4 regions of the Vibrio harveyi genome follow, and region 1 is predicted to be linked to each of the others. Evidence: predicted binding sites of a transcription regulator. Region 1 holds the regulator's gene; each other region holds the start of a gene.
What was found. The regulator CRP, encoded in region 1, controls carbon source genes, mostly activating them, when cyclic AMP is high. The targets are predictions, from matches to a motif close to TGTGANNNNNNTCACA.
Positions count from the first base shown of each region.

Region 1 (4,962 bases):
GCAGTTAGGTATGACACAATTTTTCGCAGCCGCCGGGATTAAGAACCCGCATCTTCAGACGCTATTGCCACGCTTTATCCGCAAGAAAGCGTTGTTTACGCCTATTTGGCAAACACTCGATACACCGGATGGTGACTTCTTAGATTTGGCGTGGTCACAACAGCCAGATTCTGAAGCCGCTCACAACAAACCAATCTTCGTCCTCTTTCATGGCTTAGAAGGCTGCTTCTATAGTCCGTATGCGAACGGTTTGATGAACGCCTTCTCTAAATCGGGTTGGCTGTCAGTGATGATGCACTTTCGTGGTTGCAGCGGTAAGCCAAACAAGAAAGCCCGCGCCTATCATTCTGGCGAAGTAACGGATGCTCGTTTCTTTCTTCAGCAACTCAATCAGCAATTCCCTAACAACCCTAAAGTTGCGGTCGGCATTTCCCTTGGCGGTAACATGCTGGCGAACTACTTGGCTGAGTATAAAGACGACCCAATATTAAGTGCCGCAACCATTGTCTCTGCACCACTGGACTTAGCAGCATGTGCCAATCGTATTGAGCAGGGCTTCTCGAAAGTTTACCGACGTTACTTGCTCTCTTCACTCAAACGCAATGCACTGCAAAAGCACGACTTAATCCAAGGTGAACTCGCCTTGTCGTATAACTCGATCAAACGCGTGACTCGCTTGTATGAATTTGATGACTTGATCACCGCGCCTCTGCATGGTTTTAAAGACGCACAAGATTATTACGATCAATGTTCAGGCTTAAGCAAGTTGCAACAGATCACCTTGCCAACCTTGATCATCCACGCCAAAGACGATCCGTTTATGACCGAAGAGGTGATCCCAAAATTCGTATTGCCAGACAACATTGATTATCGGCTTTATGAACATGGTGGACACGTTGGCTTCCTGACGGGCACGGCATTAAAACCTAAATTCTGGTTAGAAGAAGCATTACCGGCTTATTACGAAAGTATCGCCGCTGAGTACCTTTCTGCTGTATCAGTGCCACGAACACAGTAAACTATCTAGGCGCGCCAGACATCAATAACCTAAGAGGCGCGCTTAAACATCATAAAAGTTTGAGGTATTTATGATCATTCCATGGCAAGACATTTCGCCAGAGACACTAGAAAACCTGATCCGCGAATTCGTGCTACGTGAAGGCACCGACTACGGCTCAGTCGAAGTTTCACTGCAGAGTAAAATCGATCAGGTCAAAACCCAATTAGAGAAAGGCGAAGCGGTCATCGTATTTTCTGAGCTTCATGAAACGGTTGATATCCAACTAAAAGCAAAGTTTTAGACCCTTCACATTTTACCGTATCCCACTCGATGACAAGGGCTTGTTACGTGCTATAGTGGGTTATCGACCGTGCAGCATACGTGTGCTGCACTTTACAGGTAAGTAATTTTCGACAAGGTTTGTCATGTCAGCGAAACACCCAATCATTGCGGTTACTGGTTCGTCCGGTGCCGGCACAACCACCACTTCTGAAGCCTTCCGTAAGATGTTCAATATGATGAACGTCAAACCAGCGTGGGTTGAAGGTGACAGCTTCCACCGCTTTACACGTCCAGAGATGGATGTCGAAATCCGCAAAGCGCGTGAGCAAGGCAAACACATCAGCTACTTTGGTCCACAAGCCAATGACTTTCCGGGGCTAGAAGAGTTCTTCCGTAAGTTCGGTGAAGATGGCACTGGCAGCGTGCGCCGCTATCTGCACACTTTTGATGAAGCCGTTCCATACAACCAAATGCCGGGCACCTTTACGCCTTGGCAAGATCTGCCAGAAAACAGCGATGTGCTGTTCTACGAAGGTTTACACGGTGGCGTGGTAGATGGTGATGTCAATGTGGCGCGTCACGTCGACTTTCTAATTGGCATGGTGCCGATTGTGAACTTGGAATGGATCCAAAAGTTTGTTCGTGACACGCGCGATCGTGGTCATTCAAGAGAAGCGGTGATGGATTCGATCGTGCGCTCGATGGACGATTACCTGAACTACATTACCCCGCAATTTTCTCGCACACATATCAACTTCCAACGCGTACCAACCGTCGATACTTCTAACCCACTTAACGCTAAAGGCATCCCTAGCTTGGATGAAAGCTTCGTGGTGATCCGCCTGCGCGGTATCAAGAATGTCGACTTCCCGTATTTGTTGGCGATGATTGATGGCTCCTTCATGTCTCGCCATAACACCATTGTGGTTCCTGGCGGTAAGATGAGCTTTGCAATGGAGCTCATAGTGAGACCGATTCTGCAGCAACTCATCGAAACCGGAAAAATTGGCTAAAAACCTCGTTAATTGAGTGTTTACTTTTCATACCGTGATCATGTGCACAGTTTTGCTTACAAAATCTCAATCATGGCACGATTAAAATCAAGAAATCGTTTCCGAAAAAGGATACTATTTCTAACCGAAACACAAGAGAGCTTGCAGCATATAAAAAGTGCTCTTATTCTAGTAAGCCAATTCAGGCTTAGCTAAAATATGGATAGCGCAAGCGTACCCTGCAGAGGAAGTGAGATATTATGGTTCTAGGTAAACCTCAAACCGACCCAACATTAGAGTGGTTTCTTTCACACTGTCATATTCATAAGTACCCATCAAAGAGCACGCTAATTCACGCGGGCGAAAAAGCAGAGACTTTGTACTACATCGTTAAAGGTTCTGTTGCGGTTCTTATCAAAGACGAAGAAGGTAAGGAAATGATCCTTTCTTACCTAAACCAAGGCGACTTCATTGGTGAGCTTGGTCTATTCGAAGAAGACCAAGAGCGTACAGCTTGGGTTCGCGCTAAATCTCCTTGTGAAGTGGCAGAGATTTCTTTCAAGAAATTCCGTCAACTTATCCAAGTTAACCCAGACATCCTAATGCGTCTTTCGGCGCAAATGGCTCGTCGTCTACAAGTTACTAGCCAAAAAGTGGGTGACCTAGCGTTCCTAGACGTAACTGGTCGTATCGCTCAGACTCTTCTGAACCTTGCTAAACAACCAGATGCGATGACGCACCCAGACGGCATGCAAATCAAGATCACTCGTCAGGAAATCGGTCAAATCGTTGGCTGTTCTCGTGAGACAGTAGGTCGTATCTTGAAGATGCTAGAAGAGCAGAACCTAATTTCTGCGCACGGTAAGACTATCGTTGTTTACGGGACTCGTTAATCTCGATTAACGTTTAAAAAATTTAAAAGCCACCAAATGCAAGTTTGGTGGCTTTTTCTTTTTTTTGGGAGTTAGACATTGAGAGTCGAGAGCGCTGCGCTTCACAACGGACTTCATCCTTTGAGATGAAGCCCTCTCAGATTCCAAGTAAAAACCCTCTCGAAGCGAAGCATTCTCGCCTTGTATCTATTAACCGTTGGTACTCTCGAAGATCTTATCTGCCGATGCAGCTACAAACCCTGGGTACAACTCACCGTTATCCATTGGGTAGCGCTTAGCAAACTCGTAGAAGCCTCCAGGAATCACCTCAACGCCTTCAGTGAAGGTCACTGGCACTTTGTCTGCCATGGTCGATGATTGCTCTAGTAACACCTCTGGCGTGCCTTTTACTTCACCGCCATTCTCGTTGATGATAAAGCCTACGGTGCGTAGGTGGTCGTTCACTTGCTTCACTTCTTCATGCTGATTGAGTTGATTCACGCTCACTGTGAAGTGGTTCGCTCCGTAACCGTGCGCAGCAAGCCAAGAAGCGTACTCACTCTCTTTCGCTAAGATCTGGAAGTCAGCATAGCTAAGGTCCCACAAACGTCCGCCGTACAAGAAGTCACTGCTGGTCAATTTAGACGCATCAACCTGCTCTACCAGTTTATGAACGATGGCTTGTAGCTCTGGTGAGCACTCATCCACTTTCAATTCACTGATGAAGACTTTTGGCTGTTTCGGATCTGGGTGCTCAAAATGTTTTGCCACCAGCTTTTTGCTTTCAAATACGTAGTCACCACAGGCTTTGTAACCCACCGCTAGGAATGGCTTCGCTAACGTTTCAATGCCTAGGGGAGCGACATTAAACGTACGTAGCGCAATATGGTCATTAATCAGAGGCTCATCTTCTTGAAGAAGCTGATGAACTTTAGCAGCAGAAGGGCAAAGACGTTGAATGTAGTCTTGCCATAGCGATTCAAATAACACATCGGGCGTCATAACGACTCCTTGTTATGAAATGTAGAGTTAGGGGTAAGAGGAAGTTGACCGCTCGTTCACAGCCCGTGGGCTGTCCAGAATCACGAACGAGCGGTCATCAACCTGTGACGGTATGTGTGGCATAAGTGCCAGTCAGTCAACACGCTCTGGAGAGTCTTAAGCTCGCCTTTGGCGTTTGCCAGCGCGCTTACCAGAATCCTAACTTGGTAAATAGCTCCGGCAGAGAGAAGCGGCGATACTTTGTCACCACTTCGTGTTTCTCTATTACAGGCTTACACCCGGGCTCAATGTGGCAGGTAAGACCGTCTCTTGTCCTTCCATTGATGCCATTGGGTACGCACAGTAGTCTGCTGCGTAGTAAGCACTAGGGCGTAGGTTACCCGACGCACCCGGACCACCAAATGGCGCATCACCACTTGCGCCCGTCAGCTGACGGTTGCGGTTCACGATGCCAGCACGAATGTGGTCCACGAAGTATTCCCATTCTTGGTCATCGGTTGAAACCAGACCTGCAGATAGACCAAAGCGCGTATCGTTCGCCAGCTCTACTGCTTTCTCTAGCCCTTCATAGCGCACCACTTGCAGAAGTGGGCCGAAGTACTCTTCATCTGGCAACTCGGCAATGTTCGTCACATCGATGATGCCCGGAGAAACAAACGCCGCTTCGCCTGCTTTTGCTTCAATCAAGCTTTCGCCACCCAGTGATTGCAAGTTCGCTTGTGCATCGAGAATGAACTTGGCCGCCGCTACCGAAATTTGCGGTCCCATGAAAGGCGCAGGCTCTGCAAATGGTTGGCCTACACGAATATTGCGT
Region 1 covers NZ_CP125875.1:3,397,604-3,402,565, reverse strand. Annotated here, with positions in the region: gene QMY49_RS16100 (hydrolase) at 11-1,018, shown strand; gene QMY49_RS16095 (YheU family protein) at 1,089-1,301, shown strand; gene QMY49_RS16090 (phosphoribulokinase) at 1,426-2,295, shown strand; gene crp (cAMP-activated global transcriptional regulator CRP) at 2,535-3,167, shown strand; gene QMY49_RS16080 (DUF1338 domain-containing protein) at 3,357-4,148, opposite strand; gene astD (succinylglutamate-semialdehyde dehydrogenase) at 4,413-4,962, opposite strand, start outside.

Region 2 (4,962 bases), on a different replicon from region 1:
ATCAAGCGGAAGCCGGAATCTTGCAGCTCAAATGCTGCTTGGACGTAACCTTGCGCGATCATGATTTCACTTTGTTGCAAGATTGCCCATAACGCTTGGTGGTAAACCTGATACTGACGTGCCAGTTTTTCGGTTTGTTGCATCATTGGTAATGCGCGGTCAAGTTTACCCAGTACGTGGTTTACTTCACCAACGACTGACGTCGCCACGATACGGCTGCGGTACACCGTTGGGTCAAGTTGGCTCAGTGCTAACTCGGCTAACTCTAATGCACGCTCTGGTTGGTTGCTGTTGATTGCAACCTGAGCGAGTAGGGCATTAGCTTGACCTTGATAGCCAGAATCAAGTTCGATATTACGTTTCTTATGCTCTTCTTCGGCTTCTGCTAGTAGCTCACCAACCTGGTTGTAGCGGTGTTGGCTTTGCGCCAACCATGCGCGCAACATCGACAGTTTCGGGTGGCTGAAGAGTAAGTCTTTATCAAGCTGGTTGATCGCCGCTTCTAGCGTTGTTAACTCACCTTGGTTGAACATCTTCCAACCAAATTCATTCAAGATTTCTACGATTAGATCAGTGTCGTCAGATTTCTGTGCGTGGTGAATAGCTTGATGCGGTGCTTTCTGTTTTAGCCAGGCGACAGCTGCGTTACGGTGTAGATCTTTCTCTTGTTGAGGAATACGCGCTTGACGTTCATGCGACAAAAATTCGCCAAACAGATTGTGGAATCGGAACCAGTTTTGTTCACCTTCCAGTGGATAGATAAACAAGCCGTATCGATTGAGTGACTCAATCATGCCGAGTGCATCTTCACGTTGTGTCAATGCAAAGACGAGTTCGTCGTTGAAATGGTCGAGTACCGACACTTGCATTAAGAAATGACGTGTCTCTTTGTCTAGTAGATCAAAGACTTCTTCGACTAAGTAATCCCATAAGTGTGCATGATTAAACTGAGACACCGACTCTACGGTTTGTGCCAGAGTGCGGTTCTGATGCTGTGCTTGTAGGGCGATAAGTTGTAACGCTGATGGCCAACCTTCAACGTAAGTACGTAAGTTGTTCGCCATGTCTTCATCGATGCCATCGGCAATGCGTTGGTTGAAGAAGCGTGTGGTTTCTTCGGTATCGAATGCCAACATTTCGTTGCCGATTTCGATCATCAAGTCACGGACACGAAGGTTCGCAGTGCCTAATGGCGGTGCCGCACGGCTAGTAACCACTACAGTAAGGTTGTCTGGCATGTGCTTTAAGAAAAAACGCATGGACTCGTGAATTTCGTCGTTAGTGATCAGATGGTAGTCATCGAGTACGACGTAACACTCATGCTGAAAATCTGCCATTTCAGCGAAAACTTCGCTGAATAAAGAGCGTAAAGAAGAGAACTGACGCTTTTCAGCCAATTTTTGAGCGTTAGAGCAGTTGTAGTTGGTCGCTTTGTTTAAAGCTTGCAGTAGATAGTTAACGAATCGGAAACCATCGTTATCACTGTCGTCGATACTGTACCAACCTACATTGGGTTTGTCTGACAGCCACTGTGCCGCCATGGTGGTTTTCCCGTAACCAGCCGGCGAGCGAAACAATACCAGTTTGTAGTAAGGCGCTTGTTGCAGTAAGTCCAACACTCGCGGACGGACGATTGCGTTGTGCAGGCGACCTGGGCGAGTAAGTTTAGATGGAATCCACATTATAAATTCTGTCCTTAATTTTTTGAGCTAGCGAAACTAGAAACTGACTCACACCACTAAATTCTAGTTTGTATAAAAAGTGTACAGGCTTGCGAGTCGTTTTGGATGTTACGACAACAGAATTGGTTGTTACTTTGATCCACTTCCTAATTCTCAAGAGTTGATGCAAATGCCACCAACTACGCCCTTTATTTGTGATTTTGGTCACTTAAACATCGATGGTATTGATCCCATGTAGAGAGAGTTGCACATCTATTAAGGAGAAATTATCAATGTTAAAAGACGTAATGTGATCGATAAGACAGTTTTTACATTGGAGTAGGAAGGGGGAATAAAAAACGTCATGAACAAATTTTAATCTTTCTCACAGATGGCTGTGATCCGAATCACTAAGAATAGGGTTATAGGCTGCCGTGTTGCGATTTGGATCACTAAGTTTGCAAGCTTACGCCCTCTACGCCCTACCCCCTCCTCCTTGTAGGGAGGACAAATGGGAGGATGTTTATTCACAGAGGGAAATGCACGATGTATGGCAGATGAATTACTAAAAGACGTGAGAATTTCTTAATGAAACCTACTCAACAGAAACAATTTGACAAGAAGTCGTTCCAAGAAAGCGTAAAGAAACATCTATCTGTGACTTACGCTCACACGGTTGAAAATGCAGATAGCCGCGCATGGTACCTAGCAATGGGTCGTGCATTGGCTGAGTTTACGACTTGTGATTTGCTTGCTACTGAAGCAGACGCTCGCATCCAAGAAGCGAAAAGCGTTAACTACCTTTCACTAGAATTCCTTATCGGTCGTTTGACTGGTAACAACCTAATCAGCATGGGTCTTTACGAAGAGATCACTGAAGCGATGGCTGAGCTAGGTCACAACCTAACAGACCTTCTAGAAGAAGAGCGCGACCCATCACTGGGTAACGGTGGTCTAGGTCGTCTAGCTGCATGTTTCATGGATTCATGTGCGGCTCAAGAATTCCCAACAGTAGGTTACGGCCTACACTACGAATACGGTCTATTTAAGCAGTCGTTTAAAGATGGTCGTCAACAAGAAGCACCAGACGCATGGCGTGGTGTAGAAGGTTACCCTTGGGAAGTGGCTCGTCCAGAGCTAGCGCAAGAAATCGGCTTCTACGGTCACGTTGAAGTGGTAAACGAAAACGGTAAAGAAGTTCGTAAATGGGTTCCTGGCATGTCTGTAAAAGCAATGCCTTGGGATCTGCCTATCGTAGGTTACGAATCAGATACTGTTTACCCTCTACGTCTTTGGGAATGTCAGGCAATTGCACCGTTCTCACTAGAAAGCTTTAACAACGGTGATTACTTCGAAGCTCAGCACGCACTGATCGACGCAGGCAACATCACTAAAGTGCTTTACCCGAACGATAACCACGAGAAAGGTAAAACACTGCGTCTAATGCAACAGTACTTCCACTCTGCAGCATCTGTACGCGACATCCTACGTCGCCACGAAGCAGCAGGCTACTCGCTAGCGGATCTACCGAAGCAAGAGACTATCCAGCTGAACGATACGCACCCAACGATTGCTATTCCTGAGCTAATGCGCATCCTAGTGGACGAGAAAGGTCTGACTTGGGAAGCGGCTTGGGAAATCAGTTCTCAGACTTTCGCGTACACTAACCATACGCTACTTCCTGAAGCACTAGAGACATGGCCAGAATCGCTAATCCAGCGTCTACTCCCACGTCACATGGAAATCATTTTTGAAATCAACCACCGCTTCCTACAAGAAGTTCGTAAGATGTGGCCTGGTGACGGTGAGAAGCAAGCTAAGCTTTCTATCATCCAAGAAGGTTTCAACCGCATGGTTCGCATGGCAAACCTATGTGTAATCGGTTCTTACGCAGTTAACGGCGTAGCAGCACTTCACTCTGAGTTGGTTAAGAAAGACCTATTCCCAGAGTTCCACGAGATGTACCCAACTCGTCTACATAACGTAACAAACGGTATCACGCCACGTCGTTGGTTGAAGTTCTGTAACCCAGGTCTATCTAAGCTAATTACCGATAAGATCGGTCCTGAATGGCCAGCAAAACTTGAGCAACTAGAAGGTATCGCTAAGTACGCAACAGACGCGAAATTCCAAAAAGAGTTCATGGCTGTTAAGAAAGAAAACAAACAGCGTCTTGCTGATTGGGTTCTAGATAACATGGGTATCGAACTAGATACTAACGCTATCTTCGACGTTCAAATCAAGCGTCTACACGAGTACAAGCGTCAGCACCTAGATCTGCTACACATTCTGTCTCTATACCACCGCATCCTAAACGAACCTGGTTTCGAGTGTGAGCCTCGCGTATGTTTCTTCGCTGCGAAAGCTGCTCCAGGTTACCACCTAGCGAAAGAAATTATGTTCGCAGTGAACAAGGTTGCAGAGAAGATCAACAACGATCCACGTATCGGCAACAAACTGAAAGTGGTCTTCATCCCTGACTACCGCGTGAGCATGGCTGAAATCATCATCCCTGCGGCAGACGTTTCGCAACAAATCTCTCTAGCAGGTAAAGAAGCATCTGGTACAGGTAACATGAAGATGGCTCTTAACGGTGCCCTAACTATCGGTACGATGGATGGTGCTAACGTTGAGATTCGCGAAGAAGTGGGCGACGAGAACATCTACATCTTCGGTCTTGATGTTGAAGGCGTGAAAGCGGTTAAAGCAGCTGGCTACAACCCTTACGACTACTACAATGCTGACCACTTACTAAAAGCGTCTCTAGACCTACTAACAGGTGATGAGTTTACGCCAGGTCAACCAGGTCTACTACGCGCTACATTCGATAGCCTACTCGATGGCGGTGACCCGTACCTATGTCTTGCTGACTTCGCATCTTATGTGAAAGCGCATGAAGAAATGGGCAAACAATACAAAGACCAAGCTGGCTGGGCTAAGAAAGCCATTCTTAACACTGCCCTAGTTGGCAAGTTCACATCAGACCGCTCAATTCGTGACTATGTGAACAACATCTGGAAACTAGAAGCGGTAAAACGTTAAAAGTGATACCCAAGTAACCCCAGGATGCTTTGTTCAGCGAGATTGACTTGGTTTTCAGGCAAGGCAACGATTTGAAGATATAGTGGTTCTATATCAAAAATTGTTAACGAAGCATGTAAGACAAGGCAACTCGCCCTCTGGGAGCGTGTCATTGACCCGATTTCGGTGTCAAACAACTAGGAAAGAGGCTGCTATTCCACGGCGTTGTTTTCCTTGAACTCGAATCAATGACAACGCTCTGAACTGTGCATCTTGAGGT
Region 2 covers NZ_CP125876.1:814,052-819,013, forward strand. Annotated here, with positions in the region: gene malT (HTH-type transcriptional regulator MalT) at 1-1,682, opposite strand, end outside; gene QMY49_RS20255 (glycogen/starch/alpha-glucan phosphorylase) at 2,250-4,703, shown strand.
Region 2: the regulator CRP is predicted to act here: its motif matches at 1,876-1,891, upstream of malT (HTH-type transcriptional regulator MalT).

Region 3 (4,962 bases), 400 kb from region 1:
CGGGTGAACTAACGCCAGTTTACTTTGGTACGGCACTGGGTAACTTTGGTGTTGACCACATGCTAGATGGTCTGACGGAGTGGGCTCCTGCACCGAAAACGCGTCAAGCAGTTGAGCGTGATGTTGAAGCAACAGAAGACAAGTTCTCTGGTTTCGTATTTAAGATCCAAGCAAACATGGATCCAAAACACCGTGACCGTATTGCCTTCATGCGTATCGTATCGGGTACTTACACGCAAGGCATGAAGATGAACCACGTTCGTCTTGGCAAGCAAGTGAGTATTTCAGATGCGGTAACCTTTATGGCGGGTGACCGTTCTCGTGCAGAGCACGCTTACGCGGGTGACATCATTGGTCTACACAACCACGGCACTATCCAAATTGGTGACACTTTCACTCAAGGTGAAGCGCTGAAGTTCTCTGGTATTCCAAACTTTGCTCCGGAATTGTTCCGTCGTATTCGTCTAAAAGATCCATTGAAGCAGAAGCAGCTACTAAAAGGTCTGGTTCAGCTGTCTGAAGAAGGTGCGGTACAGGTATTCCGTCCATTGCAAAACAACGACCTTATCGTAGGTGCGGTTGGTGTACTTCAGTTTGACGTGGTTGTAGCTCGTTTGAAGTCAGAATACAACGTTGAAGCGATCTATGAAGGCGTGAACGTGGCAACTGCTCGTTGGGTTGAGTGTGGCGATGCGAAGAAACTGGATGAGTTCCAGCGTAAGAACCAAACGAACCTAGCATTGGACGGTGGCGATAACCTAACTTACATTGCACCGACCATGGTTAACCTAAACCTAGCGCAAGAGCGTTTCCCTGATATCGATTTCCGTGCGACACGTGAGCACTAATCGAATCTAACTCGCTTTACATCGCGTACTAGATTATAAGCCGCCGTTAGCTATACACTTAGTTAACGGCGGTTTTTTTATTTGGTTTGGAAAGAACTCTATGAGCTAAAAAAGGGTGGGCAATGAACTGGTTTAAAAAAGGACTTAAACGCTACGATGATTGGTGCAAAGAGATGGGACTAACACCCGATCAAAAGCGCAGTTGCGTGCCTTACAAACAAGACCCAGCTAATGAGCCATCTTCAACAAAGAAAGAAGAGCAAGAGAAGCCAAGTAATGAAACTGTTTGACACTCATTGCCACTTTGACTTCGATGTCTTCCAAGATGACTTTGCATATCAAGTTGAGCTTGCGCGTGAGCAAGGAGTAGAGCGCATCCTTATTCCGTCTGTCGGGCCAAGTAATTGGACTCGCATTCAAGACCTCGCCAATCAATATTCTCATCTCTATTATGCGCTGGGTTTTCATCCCTATTTTCTCCAACAAGAGTTTGAGCAATTTGCTCCAGAGTTGGAATCATTGCTTTCTTCTTCCAACCGGCAATGCGTTGCAATAGGAGAGTGCGGTTTGGATTTCGCCATCGAAGTGCCAGTTGAGCGACAAGAGCGCGCGCTTGAGTTGCAATTTGAGCTAGCAAAGCGGTTTGATTTACCGGTGATCCTGCACAGCCGCAAAGCGCACAATCGACTTATTCAGATGGTTAAAGCGGCACATTTACCAAAAGGTGGGGTGTTGCATGCGTTCTCAGGCAGCTACCAACAGGCGATGGAATGGGTTCGATTAGGCTTTTCGATTGGCGTCGGAGGCACCATTACGTATCCGAGAGCTAACAAAACTCGCGACGCAATTCAAAGATTACCCCTTGAACATCTCGTCTTAGAAACGGATGCCCCAGATATGCCTATACTTGGCTATCAGGGTGAGCCGAATCATCCCTTACAACTCATTCATGTTCTCAATGAATTGACTTCTTTACATAGCAAAAGCAAGCAATCGATTGCTTCTCAGCTGTGGGAAAATAGCAATTCTGCTTTCTTTATATGTGAATAAAATCTAAAGAAGCTGTTTAAAAGCGAAAACGTTTTCCTGCTTATTGTGAGTTGACTCACAAACGAGAGTGAATCAATGATGAATCTTATAAGAAAGTGTGAGGGTGGCATTACTTTAATTGATTCTGCATGAGTATAATTGCCCCCGCTTTATAGCTCCATTTTGTAACACGCCAACAAATAACTTATAAGGAAGTCATAAACTATGAGCCTGTTTATGAGCCTAGTCGGTATGGTAGTGCTTCTTGCTATCGCATTTGCATTTTCCAATAACCGTAAAGCTATCAATCTAAGAACTGTGGGTGGCGCATTTGCTATCCAATTCATCCTAGGTGCATTCGTTCTTTACGTACCTTGGGGCCGTGATCTACTAAACGGTTTCTCTACTGGTGTTTCTAACGTTATCAACTACGGTAACAACGGTTCATCATTCCTATTCGGTGGTCTTGTTTCTGACAAGATGTTCGAAGTATTCGGCGGCGGCGGCTTCATCTTCGCATTCCGCGTTCTTCCTACACTGATCTTCTTCTCAGCACTGATTTCAGTTCTTTACTACATTGGCGTAATGCAGTGGGTTATCAAGATTCTTGGTGGTGCACTACAAAAAGCGCTTGGCACTTCTCGTGCGGAATCAATGTCTGCAGCAGCTAACATTTTCGTAGGTCAAACTGAAGCACCTCTTGTTGTTCGTCCTTTCGTTCCAAAAATGACTCAATCTGAGCTATTTGCGGTAATGTGTGGTGGTCTAGCATCTGTAGCTGGTGGTGTACTAGCAGGTTACGCTTCAATGGGTGTACCTCTAGAGTACCTAGTAGCAGCATCATTCATGGCAGCACCAGGTGGTCTACTATTCGCTAAGATTCTTCACCCAGAGACTGAACAGCCTCACGAAGACATCGAAGAAGCAATGGACGGTGGCGACGACAAACCAGCTAACGTAATCGACGCAGCAGCGGGCGGTGCGGCTTCTGGTCTACAACTAGCACTAAACGTTGGTGCAATGCTAATCGCGTTCGTAGGTCTGATTGCGCTTGTTAACGGTATGCTAGGTGGCATCGGCGGTTGGTTCGGTATGCCTGAACTGACTCTAGAACTAATCCTAGGTTACGCGTTCTCTCCACTAGCATTCCTAATCGGTGTTCCTTGGGACGAAGCAGTTGTTGCTGGTTCATTCATCGGTCAGAAACTAGTTATTAACGAATTCGTTGCTTACTTGAACTTCACACCTTACCTAGGTGACAGCGCTCAAGTAGTTGCGGCAACTGGTGAAGTAATGTCTGAGAAGACTACAGCTATCATCTCATTCGCACTATGTGGCTTCGCGAACCTTTCTTCTATCGCGATCCTACTTGGTGGTCTAGGTAGCCTTGCACCAAACCGTCGTTCAGATATCGCTCGCATGGGTATTAAAGCAGTTCTTGCTGGTACGTTGTCTAACCTAATGGCAGCGACTATCGCAGGCTTCTGCCTTAGCCTTGCAGCATTTTAATTAGAATCGGTTCTTAATATATAGACGCCGTTTTAAACCATGCCCTGTAGCAAGAGATTGCTGCGGGGCATTTTTCGTTTTTTGGACCTGAAAACTTAACCGCACGTAGGTCTACGTGAGTGGCTTACGCAGTCGGTGGAATAGGGGCTGGAAAATTTTGAGATACAAACCGTTTGCGCTCTATTTGGTGCTACAGTTTTGCGGTGAATATCTATAATGTAGTAATCACGAGATCGTGGTTATGATAACCACTTAATCATAGAGTGAATATTACATACTCGATGGGCAAATGAATTGCCCTCAATATCAAATCAAACAAGCGTTTTATTGTTTGATGTGATATTAAAGACACCGCAATCATAGATTGTTGTGCCATAGGCCAAACTGGTACTGTGCGGTGACAAGGATAGCAATTGGCATATGACTTTTTCGCAGTATATGCCGAGTCTTCAGGGAACCAAGTCCGTTCATAAATAGACTGTTTAGCCAATTTCTCACACTGTCTCGACTTGTTGATTATAGTTAGAGAAGTGATGTGAGGCTGAGTAGTGAATTTTTTGAATATTGATCGGAGATAGAAATGAGCGATTTAAAAGCAGCAGCGCTACGTGCACTGAAACTTATGGACCTTACTACGCTAAATGATGATGACACTGATGCAAAAGTGATCTCACTATGTCATGACGCGAAATCTGCAGTAGGCAACACAGCTGCAATTTGTATTTACCCTCGCTTTATTCCTATTGCTAAGAAGACACTTCGTGAGCAAGGCACGCCAGAAGTTCGTATCGCAACAGTAACGAACTTCCCACACGGTAACGACGATATTGAAATCGCTGTTGCTGAAACAAAAGCGGCTGTCGCTTACGGTGCAGACGAAGTTGACGTAGTTTTCCCATACCGCGCTCTAATGGCGGGTGATGAGAAAGTGGGCTTCGAGCTAGTTAAGCAATGTAAAGAAGCTTGTGGTGACATCCTTCTTAAAGTGATCATCGAAACTGGTGAACTTAAAGAAGAAGCGCTAATCAAGAAAGCATCTCAAATCTGTATTGAAGCAGGTGCTGACTTCATTAAAACTTCAACTGGTAAAGTGCCAGTAAACGCAACGCCTGAATACGCTCGTATGATGCTTGAAGTTATTCGTGACATGGGTGTTGCAGAAACTGTTGGTTTCAAACCAGCAGGTGGTGTGCGTACTGCTGAAGATGCAGCGGCATACCTAGCAATGGCTGACGAAATCCTAGGTGATAACTGGGTTGATGCTCGTCATTACCGTTTCGGTGCGTCTAGCCTGCTTACAAACCTACTAAATACATTAGAAGTATCGGACGAAGTCGCTGATCCAACAGCGTACTAATTCCAACAATACGTCTGAACGGTAGCACCAACTTTGGTGCTACCAAACCTCTTCTATCCTACTTATACCATGGCTCAAAATGAGCTTGGGAGGCACTAATGTATTTACCACAAGAAATTATCCGTAAAAAACGTGACGGCGAAGTTCTAACAGCCGACGAAATCAACTTCTTCATTCAAGGCGTAGCGAACAACAGTGTATCTGAAGGTCAGATCGCTG
Region 3 covers NZ_CP125875.1:328,004-332,965, forward strand. Annotated here, with positions in the region: gene prfC (peptide chain release factor 3) at 1-848, shown strand, start outside; gene QMY49_RS01565 (DUF5363 family protein) at 971-1,138, shown strand; gene QMY49_RS01570 (TatD family hydrolase) at 1,125-1,898, shown strand; gene QMY49_RS01575 (NupC/NupG family nucleoside CNT transporter) at 2,103-3,386, shown strand; gene deoC (deoxyribose-phosphate aldolase) at 3,967-4,743, shown strand; gene deoA (thymidine phosphorylase) at 4,842-4,962, shown strand, end outside.
Region 3: the regulator CRP is predicted to act here: its motif matches at 1,943-1,958, upstream of QMY49_RS01575 (NupC/NupG family nucleoside CNT transporter).

Region 4 (4,962 bases), 810 kb from region 1:
TTCAGACTCTTCACTCACAAGGCTACGATACTCGCGTAGAAGCTGCCTGTTAGGTTCTAAATAGATCTCACCAGTGTAACCATCCACAATCCCCTTCTTGCCATTCACGACACTGGTGTTAATGTTCGCGCCCATGATGGCAGGTACACCCAATGCCCTTGAAAGAATCGCCGCGTGAGAGTTCGCTGCACCTTCCAATGACACGACCGCTAAAAGGTGTTGTTTTGGAATCGACGCTAATAACGTGGCCGTCAGTTCATTGGCAACCAAGATCACCGGACGATCGATCGAGGCATGTTCTTGCTCGCTATTGTGCAAGAAATAGAGCAGGCGTTGTCCTAATTCACGAATATCTTGCGCACGTTCACGCAGGTACACATCCGACATACGTGCAAAGCGGTTCGAATAGGTCTCAACAACTTGTCGCAACGCCCAATCTGCTCGGTCGCCTTTCTCGATCTGCTTCTTCAGATCACCACGCAACATTGGATCGTTAAGTAAGTGGGTAAAAAGGTCGAAGATCGCCAAGGCATCTTTATTGATTTCGCTGTCGAACTTTTTCCGCATACGGCGAAAATCACTCAATGCCCTTTCTACTGCAACCGCTAAAAGTTCATGCTCACGCTCTTTATCTAACGCAGACGCAGGAAACACATCATTTAAGTTTGGTTGTGTATTATCAAACCAGAACTCACCAATCGCTACCCCAGTTGAAGCCGGTAGGCCTTTGATCACCGTAGGTTTGGAAGCAAGTTGCCAATGACCGAGGTTTTGCGCATGGGCAATGAGCACCGCAAGCTGTGCCGATAGGGTAACAAGGAAAGACTCTTCCATCTCACTGAACAAACGCGGTGTTTTCTGCTGGATAACCAACACGCCAAGTACTTGTTTGCGATGAATGATTGGCGTACCAAGGAAGGAGTGGTAAACCTGCTCGCCTAATTGAGGGAAGAATTTGAAATCAGGGTGAGTGGAAGCTTCTGCTAAGTTAAGTGGCTCTGCACTGCGCTTCACCAAACCAACCAAGCCTTCATTGAAGTTGATATGGATGCTATCGCCTTCAAAAATAAGGCCTTGAGTTGCCATTAACTCAAGGCGCTGCATTTCTTCGTTAGCAAGATAGATAGTACAACATTCAGTGCATAGGGCGGCACAAGTCTCTTTTACCAATATATCGAGTGCCAGATGCACATCATCGACTCTGGAGACTTTCTCAACTATTTCCCTTAGCTGACTGAGCATGTTAACCCTCTATCTACGTTGCTTTTTTCTTTTCCCTTTCGTCTTACGCTCTCGAAAAGGCATGGCTAAAGATGCAAACTCTTTCATTGCTCGACGGTATACGTCACGCTTGAAAGAAACAACTTGCCTAACTGGATACCAGTAGCTTACCCAGCGCCAACCATCAAATTCAGGGGATTTCCCGCGCTGCATATTGATGCGAGACTCATCGCACTCTAATCGCAGCAGAAACCATTTCTGTTTTTGGCCGATACAAACAGGCTTGGAGTCCCAACGCACCAATCGCTTTGGTAGCTTATATCTTAACCAATGACGACTTGTAGCGATGATCTTAACGTCTTTTTTCGTCAGACCGACTTCTTCATATAACTCCCTGAACATGGCTTGTTCAGGTGTTTCACCTTCGTCAATCCCACCTTGTGGAAATTGCCATGAGTGTTGCCCGTATCGTTTAGCCCAGAAGACCTGACCATGGTTATTACATATCACAATACCAACATTGAGTCGGTAACCATCGCCATCTATCACTGGCTAACCTCTATGAATAATTTTTTATTACCGTGATTTTTCCACATATCCCCATTACTAGCAAACTTACTGATGTGATATGAGCAAGATTTATTACCTTTCGCCCCGTTTTGGATATCTTTTGAACAGACATTATTTTATCAACACAAGTTTGAGACATAGCCCACATTTATTCACCTTTTCTGTGAATAACTTTGTGAAGAAAACGCTATCAACAAAGAATTTTGTTCAAAACCATTATTGTCGACATTTATAAAGGCTCAACCAAAAATAGATAACTAAATGATTAAAAAGGAATAAAAAGCAATATTGATGATTTATTGATCTTATTTGCCTTGATGATCTTTTCATCAAACACAGATCGGTCAAAGATCGCACAATCGGTTATTTATCCACATTCGACAGGTAGGACTTCATGGCATCTCAATAAAAGCAAGTCTCAATCGCTACCTAAACCCCTGTTTATTCATCCAGCTCAGCTAGAGATCCTATTGGTCACTTCCTAATCTGTGGATAAGTTATGAATTGATCATTCTTAATCCAGCTCGATGAAATCTTAGACAGAGGATTTTATTCAAATTTGTTAGACTAGATGTTTTCCAATACCACCTTGTCATTATGAAACCAGAACCACAATCCGAAGCTGAACTGATGGAACGCGCGCACGACATTGCTGGCTTAAGCTTTGCTGAGCTTGCCGAAGAGGCTGGCATGACCGTTCCAGAGAACTTGAAACGCGACAAAGGTTGGGTTGGTCAATTGCTTGAATGGCATTTGGGTGCGCCTGCGGGTAGTAAGCCGCAACAAGATTTCGCTAAACTTGGGATCGAACTAAAAAGCATTCCGATCAGTTATTCTGGTAAGCCATTAGAAACCACTTTTGTCTCTGTAGCACCATTGACTGGTGTACAAGGCTTAACATGGGAAACCAGTCACGTACGCAACAAACTTTCCCGCGTACTTTGGGTTCCCGTGGAAGGCGAGCGCGAAATTCCTTTAGCAGAGCGACGAGTTGGCAGTCCATTGATTTGGTCACCAGACCAGGAAGAGGAGCTAGTCCTAAAAAACGATTGGGAAGAGCTGATGGAAATGATCGTGTTAGGTAAGTTTGATCAAATTTCCGCCAGACACGGAGCGGCACTGCACTTACGACCGAAAGCTGCAAACGCAAAAGCTTTAACAGAAGCATACAGTTCAAATGGTAAACCGATCAAAACCCTGCCTCGCGGATTCTACCTCAGAACACAGTTTACTGAGCAGATCCTAATGAAGCACTATATCAACGCTCAATCCGAGTAACTAGGTTCTGTTGGTCTTTTGCGATTCATTTCTACAGCGTTATCGGCTTCTCATGTAGGCTAGCTACGCTTCAAAGCCTTTGTCTTGTAGAAATTTCCCACAAAGTGCGGCAAAAATCAGCTCAAAAGATCAACAGCCCCTAATGCGTTACCAGTGACAATTCAATATCACAATATGAAGCTGCGCCATCGCTACCAAATTCATCGTACGCGTTGTGCAGTCTTAAATAAGCTTTATCAATCCCCAACCTAAGCAGTTCTTCTTTCACCAAGTCTAACGATCCAAAGTGAATCGGATCTTCGCCATCTTTGATCGGCTCAAGTTGGTGTTTGTACTCCACTGCTAATAGATAGTCAGAGACATCAGAACAACCTATCACAAAGACCTTCGGTGTTTTGTAGGAGTCTTTGTGGTGGCCATGCAACCACATGTCGAGTTGATGCTTCTGCATAATGCACCTCCTTCACAAGATCTTTTAAGTCTAGTTACCGTATTGATAACTTTCGAGTTAACTACAAAGCGAAAGTTAAATCATTTGCGACAGCGACTAAAAATCCCCTATATTGGAATGACTTATTCAGTCGGTAATTCTTCAAGGACGTGAAATGCAATATACAAAACTACCGCACTCATCACTCGAGATCAGTAAGATCTGCCTTGGCACTATGACGTTTGGTGAGCAAAACACCGAACAAGAAGCGTTTCAACAACTCGACTTCGCCCTCGACCGTGGCGTGAACTTTATTGATACTGCAGAGATGTATCCCGTTCCACCAAAAGCAGAAACACAAGGACTCACTGAGCAATATATTGGAAATTGGTTAGCGAAAAGTGGCAAGCGCGAAAAAGTGGTATTGGCAACGAAAGTCGCTGGTCCACGCAACGTGCCTTATATTCGAGAGAACATGAGTCTGAATCGTCGCCATATTCATACCGCTATCGATGACAGTCTCAAGCGTCTACAAACCGATTATGTCGATCTATACCAATTGCACTGGCCACAACGCCAAACCAACTGCTTTGGTCAACTCAACTACCCTTACCCAGATAAGCAAGAAGAAGTCACACTGATCGAAACACTTGAAGCACTGACCGAACTAGTTAAAGCAGGCAAGGTACGTTACATAGGTGTATCGAACGAAACCCCATGGGGTGTGATGTCACTGCTGCGTTTAGCAGAAAAACACGATCTGCCTAGAATAGTTTCAATCCAAAACCCATATAACTTGTTGAACCGCAGCTTTGAAGTTGGTTTGTCTGAAATCAGCCATTATGAAGGTGTTCAGCTACTTGCTTACTCACCTCTAGCCTTTGGTTGTTTAAGCGGTAAATACCTCAACGATGCGAAGCCAGAAGGTGCCCGATGCACTATTTGGGAACGCTTTGCTCGTTACTTCACTCCACAAGGCGTGAAAGCAACAGAAGCATACGTCAATCTAGCTCGTGACCATGGTTTGGATCCTTCGCAAATGGCACTTGCCTTCGTCAATCAGCGACCATTTGTGGGTTCTAATATTATTGGCGCTACTAACCTAGAACAACTTAAATCCAATATCGACAGTATCGATGTTCACCTCAGTGAAGCATTACTCAATGACATCCAAGCAATTGGCACCACTTACTCAAACCCTTGTCCGTAAGACTTCATGTTGACGTGACCAACACACTAAAGTAACGGACACTAAAAACAAAACGGGCTGACCATAATGGTCAGCCTGTTTTGTTTCTATCAAGCCCAAATTGAACCAAGTACATTAAGGAAAGTTCAATTTGGGCTTTTGATTACGTCAGTATTCGCGAAGTTAAAACTCGGCGAAGATGGCGAACTCGACGATCAACTTTTACGGCGTCTGGGACGCTAGTTCGAGTTGAGCGGCCGTCTTTATCTAAGCC
Region 4 covers NZ_CP125875.1:2,584,524-2,589,485, forward strand. Annotated here, with positions in the region: gene ptsP (phosphoenolpyruvate--protein phosphotransferase) at 1-1,242, opposite strand, end outside; gene rppH (RNA pyrophosphohydrolase) at 1,252-1,770, opposite strand; gene mutH (DNA mismatch repair endonuclease MutH) at 2,389-3,069, shown strand; gene QMY49_RS12285 (DUF6482 family protein) at 3,209-3,520, opposite strand; gene QMY49_RS12290 (NADP(H)-dependent aldo-keto reductase) at 3,675-4,709, shown strand; gene QMY49_RS12295 (hypothetical protein) at 4,852-4,962, opposite strand, start outside.
Region 4: the regulator CRP is predicted to act here: its motif matches at 1,923-1,938, upstream of rppH (RNA pyrophosphohydrolase).